2 regions of the Streptomyces sp. 7N604 genome follow, and region 1 is predicted to be linked to the other one. Evidence: predicted binding sites of a transcription regulator. Region 1 holds the regulator's gene; the other holds the start of a gene.
What was found. The regulator HspR, encoded in region 1, represses chaperone genes until heat shock. The targets are predictions, from matches to a motif close to TTGAGNNNNNNNNNCTCAA.

Region 1 (4,411 bases):
AGGACCACAAGCGCCGCGAGGCCGCCGAGACCCGCAACCAGGCCGAGCAGCTCGTCTACCAGACCGAGAAGTTCCTCAAGGACAATGAGGACAAGGTCCCGGGCGACGTGAAGACCGAGGTCGAGGAGGCCGTCGGCGAGCTGAAGGAGAAGCTCAAGGGCGACGACACCGCCGAGATCCGCACCGCGACCGAGAAGGTCGCCGCCGTCAGCCAGAAGCTGGGCCAGGCGATGTACGCCAACGCCCAGGCCGAGGGCGCGGGCGCGGCCGGGGCCGGTGCGGGCGCCGCGGGTCCTGACGGCGCGAAGCCCGAGGACGACGTGGTGGACGCCGAGATCGTGGACGACGAGAAGCCGAAGGATGGTGCCGCGTGACGGAGGAGACCCCGGGCTTCGAAGAGCGGCCCGACGTCCCTCCCTCCTCGCCCCCCTTCGGCGAGGAGGGGCCCACCTCGCCTGCCCAGGGTCCGGGCCGCCAGGGTCCGGACGAGGCAGCGAAGGCCAACGGGTCCGCCGAGCAGGCGGGCCCGGCGGGCCGGGCCGGGGACGAGCTGCAGACAGTGGGCCTGCAGGCACAGCTGGACCAGGTGCGCACGGCGCTGAACGAGCGTACGGCCGACCTCCAGCGGCTCCAGGCCGAGTACCAGAACTACCGCCGCCGGGTCGAGCGGGACCGGATCACGGTCAAGGAGATCGCCATCGCGAACCTCCTGACCGAACTGCTTCCGGTGCTCGACGACATCGGACGCGCGCGGGAACACGGTGAGCTGGTCGGCGGGTTCAAGTCCGTCGCCGAGTCGCTGGAGACCATCGCCGCCAAGATGGGCCTCCAGCAGTTCGGCAAGGAGGGCGAGCCCTTCGACCCGCTGGTCCATGAGGCGCTGATGCACAGTTATGCGCCGGACGTCACGGAGACCACGTGCGTGTCCATCCTGCAGCCGGGGTATCGCATCGGCGAACGGACGATCCGCCCCGCGCGGGTCGCGGTCGCCGAGCCGCAGCCCGGCGCGCAGCCCAAGGGCGGTGCGGCCGGTGGTGCGGAAGGTGACGACCGGGCGCCGGACGAGGAGAGCGGTGGCCCGGACGAGGGCTGACGCAGCAGCTGGTGTGAGAGCGGGAGAGGAGGGACGTCGGGGATGAGCCTGAGCAGGGACTTGCTGGAAAAGGACCTCTACAAGGTCCTCGGCGTCCCCAAGGACGCAACCGAGGCGGAGATCAAGAAGGCGTACCGGAAGCTCGCCCGCGAGTACCATCCGGACGCCAACAAGGGCGACGCCAGGGCCGAGGAGCGCTTCAAGGAGATCTCCGAGGCCAATGACGTGCTGGCCGACCCCAAGCGCCGCAAGGAGTACGACGAGGCGCGCGCGCTGTTCGGGAACGGCGGCTTCCGCCCCGGCCCCGGCGCGGGCGGCCCCGGCGGCTTCAACTTCGACCTGGGCGACCTCTTCGGGGGCACTCCCCAGGGCGGGGCAGGCGGCGCGGGCGGCTTCGGCGGCGGTCTCGGTGACGTCTTCGGCGGGCTGTTCAACCGCGGCGGTCCCGGGACCCGTACCCAGCCGCGGCGCGGCCAGGACATCGAGTCCGAGGTCACGCTGAGCTTCACCGAGGCGGTGGACGGGGCCACGGTCCCGCTGCGGATGTCCAGCTCGGCGGCGTGCAAGGCCTGCTCGGGCACCGGCGACAAAAACGGTACGCCTCGGGTGTGCCCGACCTGCGTGGGCACCGGCCAGGTCTCGCGCGGCGGCGGTGGCGGCTTCTCGCTCACCGACCCCTGCGTGGAGTGCAAGGGCCGCGGGCTGATCGCCCAGGACCCGTGCGAGGTCTGCAAGGGCAGCGGGCGGGCCACCAGCTCCCGCACCATGCAGGTCCGGATCCCGGCGGGCGTCGCGGACGGCCAGCGGATCCGGCTGCGCGGCAAGGGCGCGCCGGGCGAGCGCGGCGGCCCCAACGGCGATCTGTACGTGGTCGTGAACGTCGACCCGCACCCGGTGTTCGGGCGCAGGGGCGACAACCTCACCGTCACCGTGCCCGTCACGTATCCGGAGGCGGCGCTCGGCGGCGAGATCAAGGTACCCACCCTCGGTGGGCCGCCGGTGACGCTCAGGCTGCCGCCCGGCACGCCGAACGGGCGGACGATGCGCGCCCGCGGCAAGGGCGCGGTGCGCAAGGACGGCACCCGCGGCGACCTGCTGGTCACCGTCGAGGTGGCCGTTCCCAAGGACCTCGGCGAGAAGGCGAAGGAAGCCCTGGAGGCGTTCGCCGAGGCCACCGCGGGTCACGACCCGCGGGCGGAGCTGTTCCAGGCCGCGAAGGGAGCATGAGATGGACGGCCGAGGAATGCCAGGAGGCAGGGGCGGCAGGAGCCGGAACCCCTACGAGCTCACCGACGACTCGCCCGTCTACGTCATCTCGGTGGCGGCCCAGCTGTCGGGTCTGCATCCGCAGACCCTGCGGCAGTACGACCGTCTCGGCCTGGTCTCGCCGGACCGTACGGCGGGGCGCGGCCGCCGCTACTCGGCCCGGGACATCGAGCTGCTCCGGCAGGTGCAGCAGCTGTCCCAGGACGAGGGCATCAACCTCGCCGGCATCAAGCGCATCATCGAGCTGGAGAACCAGGTGACCGCGCTGCAGGCGCGCGTGGCCGAGCTCCAGCAGGCACTGGAGGGCGCGGCGGCGACGATGCAGCAGCGCGAGGCCGCGGTGCACGCCTCGTACCGCCGCGACCTGGTGCCGTATCAGGACGTCCAGCAGACCAGCGCGCTGGTCGTCTGGCGCCCGAAGCGGCCGGAGTAGGAGTAGCCCGGCAAGGCCTGGTCGACCCGGATTGCCCGGAAAGGGACCGTCAGCCCCTCCTTGGGGCCGACGGTCCCTTTGTGCCGTATAGGCCCCGAGTCGCACGATGGAGGTATGTCTTTGAAGGGAGGTACGGACATGCTGGAAGTCAAGGCGATAGACAAGCCGGATGAGCGGCGCGACTTCCCCCGCGGCCACCTCGAAGCCCTACACCTGACCGGGCTGGACTTCGCCGTGGCCACCTTCGAGCCCGGCTGGCGCTGGTCGGAGTCCGTGGCACCGATCGCCGGGACGAAGAGCTGCCAGGTGCACCACAACGGGTTCATCGTGCACGGCCGGATGCGCGTCCGCATGGACGACGGCCAGGAGTCCGAGGTCGGAACCGGCGACGTGTTCGTCGCCTCGCCCGGGCACGACGCCTGGGTTGTGGGCGACGAGCCGGTCGTGGCGTACGACTTCGCCGGACAGACGGCGACGGAGTACGCAAAGCCGAGGGAAGGCGAGTAATCCCCATGACGTTCGTACAGGTCATCGAGTACGAAACGGAGCGCGAGGACGAGATGGAGCGGGTCTTCGACGAGTGGCTGCGCGCCACGGAAGGCAAGCGGACGATGACGCGCGAGGTCCACACCAAGGACCGCGACAACCCCGCCCACTACGTCGACATCGTCGAGTTCCCCTCGTACGAGCAGGCGATGGTGAACAACGACCTGCCGGAGACGCAGCGCGTCGCCGAGCAGTTCCGGAGCCTGTGCACCAGTGAGCCCCGGTTCATCAACCTGGAGGTCCTCGAGGACGAGCGGACGTAGCCGCGGCGCCGGCTGCGGCCGGACACACCCCAGTGCCCGCCCGGCCGCGATCCCGATGAGGACGCGGCCGGCTGGGGGTACTGGGCTGCATCCGTAGCGCTGTACGGCTTCCTTGAGTGAGATAGACTCAACTTACTGCAGGTTGAGTTTGGCAGGTCTGGCAGGATGGAAACCGGCCGGACGACCTGACGCAGACGAGGAGGAGCGCACACCCGTGGATGCCGAGCTGACCACCAGGAGCCAGGAAGCCATCAGCGCCGCCAGCAGCCGCGCCGTGTCCGCAGGGAACCCCGACATCACCCCGGTGCACCTGCTGCTCGCCCTGCTGGAAGGCCAGGACAACGAGAACATCCAGGACCTGCTGGCCGCCGTAGAGGCCGACATGGCGGCCGTACGGTCCGGCGCGGAGCGGCTGCTCGGCGCGCTCCCCAGCGCCCAGGGCTCCACCGTCGCCGCCCCCCAGCCCGACCGCACCATGCTCGCGGTCGCCGCCGACGCCGCACAGCGCGCGAAGGAGCTGGGCGACGACTACATCTCCACCGAGCATCTGCTCATCGGCGTCGCCGCCAAGGGCGGCCAGGCCGGTGCGCTGCTCGACCAGCAGGGCGCGAGCGCACAGAAGCTGCTCGACGCCTTCGAGAAGATCCGCGGAGGACGACGCGTGACCACGCCCGACCCGGAGGGCACGTACAAGGCCCTGGAGAAGTTCGGCACCGACTTCACCGGCCTGGCCCGCACGGGCAAGCTGGACCCGGTCATCGGCCGGGACACCGAGATCCGCCGGGTCATCCAGGTGCTCTCCCGGCGTAC
Region 2 (4,411 bases), on a different contig from region 1:
CCGCCCGCGCCCGTGACCGCGAGCCCGGTGGCCACGCCCGGCATCGCCGTACGCCGCTCCTCCGGATCCTGGGCCGACTCCGGCATGTGGTGCGGCCGCCCGATCCAGGGGCGCAGGCCGTCGGGACCGATGGTCACCGGCAGTTCCTGCTCGCCGAGTTCGTGCTTGGCCGCGACCTTGCGGAGCAGCCGGGCGACGGCCCGCTCCAGGTTCCGTACGCCCGCCTCGCGCGTGTACTCGCCCGCGAGCCTGCGCAGCGCGCCGTCCTCGAGCACGACCTCGCCGGGCTCCAGGCCCGCCCGCTCCAGCTGGCGCGGGAGCAGGTGGTCGCGCGCGATGACGACCTTCTCGTCCTCGGTGTAGCCGTCGAGCCGCACGAGCTCCATACGGTCGAGCAGCGCCTCCGGTATCGCCTCGAGGACGTTGGCCGTCGCCAGGAAGACCACGTCCGACAGGTCCAGTTCCACCTCCAGGTAGTGGTCCCGGAAGGTGTGGTTCTGGGCCGGGTCGAGGACTTCGAGCAGCGCCGCGGCCGGGTCGCCGCGGAAGTCGGAGCCCACCTTGTCGATCTCGTCGAGGAGGACGACCGGGTTCATCGACCCGGCCTCCTTGATGGCGCGGACGATCCGGCCGGGCAGCGCGCCGACGTACGTGCGCCGGTGGCCGCGGATCTCGGCCTCGTCGCGCACGCCGCCGAGCGCGACCCGGACGAACTTCCGGCCCATGGCGCGGGCGACGGACTCGCCGAGCGAGGTCTTGCCGACGCCGGGCGGGCCGACGAGCGCGAGCACGGCCCCGCCGCGCCGCCCGCCGACGACACCGAGGCCACGGTCCAGGCGCCGCTTCCGTACGGCCAGGTACTCGGTGATCCGCTCCTTCACGTCGTCGAGACCGGCGTGATCGGCGTCGAGTACGGCCTTGGCGCCCGGGATGTCGTACGCGTCCTCGGTCCGCTCGTTCCAGGGCAGCTCCAGGACGGTGTCGAGCCAGGTGCGGATCCAACTTCCCTCCGGGCTCTGGTCGGAGGACCGCTCCAGCTTGTCGACCTCCTTGAGGGCGGCTTCCCGCACCTTCTCCGGCAGGTCGGCCGCCTCGACGCGGGCCCGGTAGTCGTCGGACTCGTCCCCGGGGTCGCCGCCCAGCTCGGCGAGCTCCTTGCGGACGGCCTCCAGCTGACGGCGCAGCAGGAACTCGCGCTGCTGCTTGTCGACGCCCTCCTGGACGTCCTTGGCGATGGACTCGGCCACGTCCTGCTCGGCGAGGTGGTCGCTGAGCCAGCCGGTGGCCAGCTTCAGGCGGGCGACCGGGTCGAGGGTCTCCAGCAGCTGGACGCGCTGCTGGGGGTTGAGGAACGGCGAGTAGCCGGAGTTGTCGGCGAGCTGCCCGGGGTCGTCGATCTGCTGGACGCGGTCCACGACCTGCCAGGCGCCGCGCTTGCGCAGCCAGCTGGTGGCGAGGGCCTTGTACTCCTTCATCAGCTCGGCGACCGGGACCGGCATGGGGTCCGGGGTCACCTCGTCGATCTGGGTGCCCTCCACCCAGAGCGCGGCCCCGGGCCCCGTCGTCCCGGCGCCGATGCGCACCCGGCTCACACCGCGGATGAGCGCGCCGGGGTCGCCGTCGGAGAGCCGGCCGACCTGCTCGACCGACCCGAGCGTGCCCACCGCCGCGTACGTCCCGTCGATCCGGGGGACCAGCAGCACGCGTGGCTTGCGCCCGGAGGATCGCGCAGCGGCCTGCGCGGCCTCCACGGCGGCTCGCACCTCGGCGTCGGACAGGTCGAGGGGCACCACCATCCCGGGCAGAACGACCTCGTCGTCGAGCGGCAGAACGGGCAGGGTGAGCGATGCGGACGTGGAAGCCATGATCTCCCCTTCGGCATTCAAGTTGAGCGTTAATGACTCAATGCGTCGGGGATCCCGGGTGTTCCCCGGGCGCCGTTCGCTGTGAGCGATCGGACACCGAGTCGGCCCGGCGTGGGCCCGCCCGGCTGGCCATGTTCACCGGAGTCTTCAACCTCCTGTGGGCGACGGTCACCGTCCTCATGATCGTGCGCCCCGGCTCGGCGACGGGGCCCTGACGGCGACGACTACCCTGGGCGCGTCAGAGTCCCGTCGAGCCCCTTCCGGAGACCGTCCGCCATGCCGCCCCTGCCCAGCGCCCCCGCCGCACCGGTCACGGTCGACCGCCGCGAGGGCCCGTTCGGCGAGGTGGTGCTGCGGCAGCGCGGCGAGCACTTCGAGATCATCGCCAACGGCTGCTTCCTGATGGACACCTCCGACGGGCGCTCGGAGCGGCTGCTCATCGACGCCGCGCTCGCCGCCCTCCCCGCGGACCGGGACGAGCCGTCCCTGCTCATCGGCGGTCTCGGCGTCGGCTTCTCGCTCGCCCGCGCCGCCGCTGAGCCGCGCTGGGGCCGGATCACCGTCGTCGAGCGCGAGCAGGCCGTCATCGACTGGCACCGCGCGGGACCGCTCGCACAGATCTCCGCCGAGGCCCTCGCCGACCCGCGCACCGCGATCCTCCACACTGACCTGGTCGCCCACGTCCGCACCCCGCGCGAGACATATCGCGAGGCATATGACGCGCTGTGCCTGGACATCGACAACGGCCCCGACTGGACGGTCACCGAGGACAACGACAGCCTGTACGGGCCGGCGGGTCTTGCCGCCTGCCGGGAGCGTCTCGCGCCGGGCGGGGTGCTCGCCGTGTGGTCCGCCAGACCGTCGGCCGCTTTCGAGGAAATGTTGCGGAATGCCGGATTCACTGGCGTAAGGACCGAAGAGGTCCAGGTCACCCGAGGTGTCCCGGATGTCGTCCACCTCGCCGTAAGGCCGGGGACTCCTGCGTAGCCGAGGTACGCACCGTGCCCGTACGCTGCTCCGTGCAGCGACGGTAAGTAAGCAAGGCTCGGCAGGACACGGGGAACATGCAGGGGCGGGCGATGGAGCAGACACACAACGGCGTGGCGAGCAGCGCGGCTGCCACTCCCGGCGCCCAGCGCCGCGTTCTGGTCGTCGAGGACGACCAGACGATAGTGGACGCCATTGCGGTGCGGCTGCGCGCCGAGGGCTTCCAGGTGCAGACGGCGTGCGACGGCCCGGCGGCCGTCGACACCGCCGAGGCCTGGCAGCCCGACCTGCTGGTTCTCGATGTGATGCTGCCGGGCTTCGACGGGCTCGAGGTCTGCCGCCGCGTACAGGCGCAGCGGCCGGTGCCGGTGCTGATGCTCACCGCGCGCGACGACGAGACCGACATGCTGGTCGGGCTCGGTGTCGGCGCGGACGACTACATGACCAAGCCGTTCTCCATGCGCGAACTTGCGGCCCGGGTGCACGTGTTGCTGCGCCGCGTGGAGCGGGCCACGCAGGCGGCGACCACCCCGCGCAGCGGCATCCTGCGCCTCGGCGAGCTGGAGATCGACCACGCACAGCGCCGGGTGCGGGTGCGCGGCGAGGACGTGCACCTCACCCCGACCGAGTTCGACCTGCTGGTGTGCCTGGCGAACACGCCGCGCGCGGTGCTCTCCCGCGAGCAGCTGCTCGCCGAGGTGTGGGACTGGGCGGACGCCTCCGGCACCCGCACTGTCGACAGCCACATCAAGGCGCTGCGCCGCAAGATCGGCGCGGAGCGGATCCGTACGGTCCACGGGGTCGGCTACGCGCTGGAGACCCCTGCGACCCCGGCGACCTGACCGGCGGACGGCGGACCCGCGGATGAACAACCGGCCGCCGGAGCCCGTGCGGCCCGGCCTCTGGGCCCGGGCCTGGGAGGCGCTGCGCCCGCTCGACCCGTACCGGTCGGTCAAGGCCGCGCTGGGCGCCCTGGTCCTCGTCTCGGTGACTATCACCACACTGCTGGTGCTCGTCGCCATCCGGACGTCGACCGAGCTGCGGATCGTCACCATCTTCTCGATCATCGCCACGATGCTGATCACCCAGTTCGTGGCGCACGGGCTGACCTCGCCGCTGGACGAGATGAAGACCGTCGCCCGCGCGATGGCGAACGGCGACTACAGCCGGCGCGTCCAGGCCGTACGGCGGGACGAGCTCGGCGAGCTGGCCGCGACCTTCAACCACATGGCGGCCGACCTGGAGGCCGTCGACCGGCACCGCAAGGAGCTGGTGGCGAATGTCTCGCACGAGCTGCGGACGCCGATCGCCGGGCTGCGGGCGGTGCTGGAGAACGTCGTGGACGGGGTCTCCGAGGCCGACCCGGAGACGATGCGGACGGCGCTGCGGCAGACCGAGCGGCTGGGCCGCCTGGTGGAGACCCTGCTCGACCTGTCCCGGCTCGACAACGGCGTCGTACCGCTGCGGACCAGGCGCTTCGAGGTGTGGCCGTACCTGTCCGGGGTCCTGAAGGAGGCCAACCTGGCGGCCGCGGCCCGCGCCCACATCGGCGGGGCCGG

Region 2: the regulator HspR is predicted to act here: its motif matches at 1,888-1,906, upstream of lon (endopeptidase La).

What each region holds. Positions count from the first base shown of each region.
Region 1 is NZ_JBQQBX010000011.1:196,955-201,365, forward strand. It holds gene dnaK (molecular chaperone DnaK) at 1-374, shown strand, start outside; gene grpE (nucleotide exchange factor GrpE) at 371-1,093, shown strand; gene dnaJ (molecular chaperone DnaJ) at 1,136-2,320, shown strand; gene ACTWP8_RS14595 (heat shock protein transcriptional repressor HspR) at 2,322-2,792, shown strand; gene ACTWP8_RS14600 (cupin domain-containing protein) at 2,931-3,299, shown strand; gene ACTWP8_RS14605 (hypothetical protein) at 3,305-3,601, shown strand; partial or broken gene ACTWP8_RS14610 (Clp protease N-terminal domain-containing protein) at 3,816-4,411, shown strand, end outside.
Region 2 is NZ_JBQQBX010000024.1:4,237-8,647, forward strand. It holds gene lon (endopeptidase La) at 1-1,865, opposite strand, end outside; gene ACTWP8_RS25295 (spermidine synthase) at 2,142-2,852, shown strand; gene ACTWP8_RS25300 (response regulator transcription factor) at 2,945-3,694, shown strand; gene ACTWP8_RS25305 (HAMP domain-containing sensor histidine kinase) at 3,717-4,411, shown strand, end outside.